Linked DNA regions of Congzhengia minquanensis. The protein of the gene in region 2 binds, or shares a complex with, the protein of the main gene of each other region. Links are inferred from orthologs where the notes say so. Each region holds a gene or a part of one and is shown on either strand. Other genes may lie near its edges.

Region 1 (3,117 bases), on a different replicon or contig from region 2:
TAAAGAAAAAATTCCCTCCTGCATTCTGGCACCGCCGGAGGTGGTAAAACCAACTACGGGTAAATTTTCTTTCTTGGCAAACTCAAATAAGCGGGTAATTTTTTCGCCGACAACCGTTCCCATGCTGCCCATCATAAACGTAGAATCCATTACGAAGATTGCGGCCTTATTACCGCCAATCGTACATGTGCCGCAGGTAACCGCTTCGTTTTTGTCGTTTGTTTCCAGCGCTTTTTTCAGCTTTTCATCATATCCAGGAAAATCAATTAAATTTTTGCTCATTAATTCGCCGTCAATTTCCTGAAAATCGTCATCTGCAATCAGCGCTATTCTCTGGAGCGCATTCATGCGGAAATAATAGCCGCATTCCGGACAAATAAAATCACTTTTTAAAAGCTTTGTAACAGAATGTTCCTTGCCGCACTTTTTGCAGGTCTTTTTTTCTACAACAATATTTGCTTTACAAAAGTCCAAAATCTGATTCAGTTTCATACTTACACCTCAAGCCTTCTTATCCGTGATGGCAAATGAATATTCTGCGGAAACGCAAAGCTTACCGCTGACATAGCCCTTGCCCTTTGCAAAATAAAAGGGCTCGCGGATTTTTGTTATGACACATTCCGTTTCAAACACATCCCCTGGAACCACAGGCGTTCTGAACTTTACCTTGTCAAGCCCGGTAAATAATGTGAGCTTACCCTCAGTGGATTGCCCAGGAAGGCAGGCGCAGGTTGTCTGCGCTAAAATTTCGCAGAGAATTACGCCGGGAACAACAGGATTTCCGGGGAAATGGCCTTTTAAAAACCACTCGTCACCCAAAATTTTTTTCTTTCCGCGGGCTGTGCCGTCAATCAGCTCCACCTCATCAATTAAAAGCATATTGTCCCGGTGGGGCAGAATTTTCATAATTTCTTCTTTGTTCATTGTGCGCCAACTTTCTTGAAAGCGAGGCAGGCGTTGTGCCCGCCAAATCCTAACGAGGTTGAAAGGGCGACATCAATATCCGCTTTCACCGCCTTGTTGGGGGTATAGTCTAAGTCGCACTCCTCATCAGGCTCTTGATAGCCGATGGTGGGGGGGATAATGCCGGAAGTTAAGGCGAGCACCGAAGCAATTGCCTCTACAGCGCCGGCAGCGCCCAGCATGTGTCCCGTCATGGATTTTGTGGAGCTGATGTGCGCTCTATAAGCCTTGTCCCCCAGTGCCTTTTTAATTGCCATAGTTTCCGTTTTATCGTTTAACGGGGTGCTAGTGCCGTGGGCGTTAATATAAATTTTGTCAGTATCCAGCCCTGTTTCTGCCCATGCATCGGCAATTGCCCTTGCGCTGGCAACCGCTTCCGGGTTGGGGGCTGTAACGTGATATGCATCGCAGGTGCTGCCATATCCGGTGATTTCCGCATATATTTTTGCGCCGCGCGCTTTTGCATGTTCATATTCTTCCAAAATCAAAGCGCCTGCGCCCTCACCCATAACAAAACCGCTTCTGCGTTTGTCAAAGGGGATAGATGCGCTGTCTTTATCTTCGCTGTTTGTTAAGGCCATGCAGTTAATAAATCCTGCAACAGCCAGCGGTGTAATCGACGCTTCGGCACCGCCGGTTATAATGGCGTCTGCATATCCGCCGCGGATTGCACGGTAGGCCTCGCCGATACAGCTTGAACCTGTTGCACATGCTGTTGTAATGCTGAGACACGGGCCCTGGGCATTAAAGCGGATTGCTACATTTCCTGCCGCAATGTTAGAAATCATTTTCGGAACAAAGTGGGGGGAAACACGGCGCGGCCCCTTATCAAGCATGTTGCAGTGCTCTTGGGTAAACGTGTTAAAACCGCCGATGCCCGAACCAAAATAAACGCCCAAGCGCTCGGGAGATACCTGGTTTTCAATGCCGCTGTCGGAAACAGCCTGAGAGGCGGCGCCCAGCGCATACAGTGTGAACAGATCGGTTTTTCTAACTTCTGCTTTATCCACATAGAGCAGCGGATCAAACTCTTTTACCTCCGCCGCAAGCTTTGTTTTAAATTCTGATGGGTCAAAATGAGTGATGGTATCAATTCCGTTTTTCCCCGAAACAATGGAGTTCCAAAACGTATCAACATCATTTCCAACCGGGGAGATTACACCCAGACCGGTAACTACTACTCGTTTCATGTTAACCTTCGCCTTTCCGGCCCACAAAATAGTTTCCGCAGCGCTCCGGCTGTGAGCCGGGCCGGGCGCTTTATAAGGTATTACATGGCAAGTCCGCCGTCAATCCGGATCACTTCACCTGTAATATAATCTGACACATTATCTGCAAGAAACGCTGCAAGGCTTGCAATCTCCTCTGGTCTGCCCATGCGCTTTAGCGGAATCGTGTCTGTGATTTCCGGGCGGTTTAAAAACGCCTCTGTCATATCGGTTTCCACAAAGCCCGGAGCAATAGCATTGCAGCACACATTTCTGCCCGCAAGCTCCTTTGCCACGGATTTGGTCAGGCCAATCATACCGGCCTTAGACGCCGCATAGTTTGTCTGTCCTGCGTTGCCCATAATTCCTGCAACAGAGGTGATATTTACAATCTTGCCATACCGCTGTTTCATAAACTGGCGGTAGCTGTGCTTAATCATGTTAAAGGCGCCTTTTAAATTGATGTCTAAAACATCGTCGAAATCGGCCTCTTTCATCTGAAGCATCAGCATATCCTTATTAATTCCTGCATTGTTAATTAGAATTTCAAATTTTCCAAAATCTTCGGTTATTTTTTTGATGGCAGCACTGCATTCCTCAAAGTTTGCCACATTGCACTGATATGCCATGGCCTTAACGCCTTTCGTTTCAGCCTCGGCCACAATCGCGATTGCTTTTTCTTTGTTTCCGTTATAAATTACCGCAATGTTTGCACCGCATTCGGCAAGCTTTCGTGCGATTGCTGCGCCAATCCCGCGGGAAGCGCCTGTAATAACTGCCGTCTTTCCGTTAAGCATGTTCTTTCACCGCCTTAACCACGGCGTCCAGCGTTTCCTTGTCTGTGACGTTGTAAACCTGCACGTCGCTGGATATTTTCTTAATCAGCCCGCAAAGGGTTTTGCCAATTCCCGTTTCAATAAACGTGGTCACGCCGTCGTCTATCATA
Region 2 (3,061 bases):
TTTTAAATCTATCGGCGCCGTAAAAAATGCTGAAATTGAGGAGCTTAAAAAAGCAGGTGTCAGCCGAACAACGGCGGAGAATATTTACAGCCACTTCAGAAAATAAAACTTGCTATTTTTTTTCAGACAGTATATAATATTTTTAATAACTGTGTATAGGAGCTGATTGGTATGCGAATCGCTGTAGACGCCTTTGGCGGCGACAATGCGCCCGACGAGATTGTAAAAGGCAGCGTTCAGGCGGTTTTAAACTTAAACTGTGAAATTATTTTGGTTGGAGACGAAACCATTTTAAAAAATAAACTGGCCCAAGCCGGATATAGCGGCAGCAAAATTACCATTCAACATGCGTCTGAAGTGATTGACGGGGAGGACGCTCCCGTAGATGCAGTACGGCATAAGAAAGATTCTTCCATGATGGTAGCGCTTTCGCTTTGCAAAAACGGTGAAGCCGACGCTGTGGTGAGCGCGGGGAACACCGGTGCATATTTTGCCGGGGCGTTTCATGTGCTTGGGCGCATTAAGGGCATTCGCCGCCCGGCACTGACGGCGTTTATGCCCACGGTGAACAACACCAAAAGCGTGATTATGGATGTGGGCGCCAATGCGGACTGCAAGCCTGAAAATTTAGAGCAGTTCGCCCAGATGGGCTCGTTGTATGCGGAAAAAATTCTGGGCATTCAAAATCCAAAAGTATATCTGGTGAATATCGGCACCGAGGAGCATAAGGGCAATGAGCTTTCACAGAAAGCCCATGCCCTGATGAAAGAAAACAAAAACATTAACTTTTGTGGCAATATTGAGTCGAGGGAACTGACAGCGGGCTTTGCCGACGTAATTATCTGTGACGGGTTCACGGGCAACATTATCCTAAAGGCAATTGAGGGCACCGCCTCGGCGTTGTTTGGTCTGATTAAAAAAAGCTTTATGAAAACGCTGGCCACAAAAATTTCTGCACTGATGATGAAACCGCACATTAAGGAACTGAAGTCCATGCTGGACTATTCGGAATATGGCGGCGTGCCGCTTTTGGGAATTGACGGCGTTGTGATTAAGGCTCACGGAAGCTCAGACGCAAAGGCCTTTGAAAACGCAGTCAGAAGCGCGGTTGTTTTTTCTGAAACCGGTTTAAACGCCGATTTAAAGGCGCTTTACGCACAACAGCAAGATCAGGATGCAGCAAAAATGTGAACTTATCCTACTTTTCTACATATTATATAATTGGACCAACCATAAATTTTTAAATTTTTATAAAAATCCTATTGACAACTTCATAGGTTTGATATATAAATAACTAAGAGGAATCATATGTCACGGCTTGGAGGTGAAAGCAATGGAATTTGAAAAGGTGCGCGATATTATTGTGGAACAGCTGGGCGTTGATGCCAGCGCTGTAAAGCCTGATACGGCATTTATTGACGATTTGGGAGCCGACTCGTTAGACGTTGTTGAACTGATTATGGCGCTTGAGGAAGCTTTTGATATGGAAATCCCTGACACGGAAGCAGAGAAAATTATCACTGTAAACGATGCAGTTGATTATATTAAAAACAACCAGTAAGAAGATGGGAGGGGCTGTTTTGCAGGCCCTCCCCAAAAACGCATGGAACGTATAAATCTGTTTCCTACAGCTTTGTAAGAAGCGAATTTATGCGTTTATTTTCGTTTTAGACAAAAAAGTGCTTTTATTTTAGCACAAAACGCCATTCGGGCGGCACGGCAGGCTATGCCTGCTTTTTGTTTTGAAAGGAAGGGAATATGAACGCTTTAAAAGAATTTCAGGAAATTATCGGTTATAAATTTACCAATTGTGAATACTTAAAGGTTGCGCTGACGCACAGCTCCTACGCCAACGAAAACAGGTCAAAACACATTCCGTTTAACGAGCGGCTGGAGTTTTTGGGCGACTCGGTGCTGGGACTTGTCGTCAGCCGCTATATATTTGAGAACTTTCCCAAGCTGCCGGAGGGAAAACTGACAAAAATGCGGGCCGCCGTGGTTTGCGAACGTTCCCTGTGGGAGTGCGCCGTGAACATTGATTTGGGCAATTACCTGATTTTAGGACACGGCGAGGAACACACAGGCGGAAGAACGCGCATGTCTATTTTGGCCGACGCGTTTGAAGCGCTCATTGCTGCAATTTATTTGGACAGCAGCTTAGAAACCGTGCGGGAATGGATTTTGGGCCAGCTTTATGAAACCATTTTAGACGCGTCGAGAGGCAAGATGTTTAAAGATTATAAAACCGATTTTCAGGAGGTCGTTCAGAAAAACGGCGACGTAGAAATTAAATATGAGGTGCAGAGCGAGTCTGGGCCGGACCATGACAAACTGTTTGTGGTGAACGTCTATTTAAACGGGACGCTAATGGGCACGGGCGAGGGCACCAGCAAGAAAAAAGCGGAGCAAAAGGCGGCACAGAACGCGTTAATTAAAACAAGAGCGGACAAGCAAAAGTGATGAAGCATAAAACAATCCCGATTTTTGTGCCGCACATGGGCTGCCCTAACGACTGCTCTTTCTGCAACCAGCGGAAAATTACCGGGCACAGCGAAACGGTAACGCCCCAAAAAGCGGACGAAATTATTAACGACTCTTTAAAAACTGTGCCGAAAGGGGCAAATGTTGAAATTGGCTTTTTCGGCGGAAGCTTCACAGGAATTGAAAAGGAGCTGCAGCGGCAGCTGCTTTCGGTGGCATACGGTTATGTGAAAGAGGGCAGCGTAACGTCTGTCAGGCTGTCTACCCGGCCGGATTATATTGATGCAGAAACCGTTTCCATGCTAAAAGCCTACGGTGTGACAACGGTTGAGCTGGGCGCCCAGTCTATGGACAACAGGGTGCTTGCAGCAAACCACAGGGGGCACACCAGTCAAGACACCGTCCGTGCTTCTGAGCTTATCATTTCGGGCGGCTTAAAGCTGGGACTTCAAATGATGACGGGGCTTTTTGAAGACACGGTGGAAAAAAGCCGCGAAACGGCAAAACAAATCATTGACCTTACCCCCTCCTGCGTGCGGATATATCCCACTTTGGTGTTAAAGGGTACCTATCTTGCAAA

The links.
Region 1: the proteins of acpP (region 2) and fabF are in contact, whole or in part, in a solved structure (PDB 6OKG), measured with the Escherichia coli proteins. The link is inferred for Congzhengia minquanensis from one-to-one orthologs.

What each region holds. Positions count from the first base shown.
Region 1 is NZ_JACRSU010000002.1:92,391-95,507, reverse strand. What follows is about bases 38-2,824. They hold fabF (beta-ketoacyl-ACP synthase II), read right to left. Parts: upstream 2,154-2,824; coding sequence 921-2,153; downstream 38-920. Other genes in these bases: fabG (3-oxoacyl-[acyl-carrier-protein] reductase), read right to left, coding at 2,234-2,824; fabZ (3-hydroxyacyl-ACP dehydratase FabZ), read right to left, coding at 502-924; H8698_RS05545 (acetyl-CoA carboxylase carboxyltransferase subunit beta), read right to left, coding at 38-492. In the rest of the region: more of H8698_RS05545, read right to left, coding at 1-37; more of fabG, read right to left, coding at 2,825-2,968; fabD (ACP S-malonyltransferase), read right to left, coding at 2,961-3,117. UniProt on the Escherichia coli protein: Involved in the type II fatty acid elongation cycle. Catalyzes the elongation of a wide range of acyl-ACP by the addition of two carbons from malonyl-ACP to an acyl acceptor.
Region 2 is NZ_JACRSU010000001.1:172,551-175,611, reverse strand. Bases 217-2,947 are described here. They hold acpP (acyl carrier protein), read left to right. Parts: upstream 217-1,333; coding sequence 1,334-1,561; downstream 1,562-2,947. Other genes in these bases: H8698_RS00790 (elongator complex protein 3), read left to right, coding at 2,460-2,947; rnc (ribonuclease III), read left to right, coding at 1,759-2,460; plsX (phosphate acyltransferase PlsX), read left to right, coding at 217-1,191. Also shown: excinuclease ABC subunit UvrC, read left to right, coding at 1-106; more of plsX, read left to right, coding at 172-216; more of H8698_RS00790, read left to right, coding at 2,948-3,061. UniProt on the Escherichia coli protein: Carrier of the growing fatty acid chain in fatty acid biosynthesis.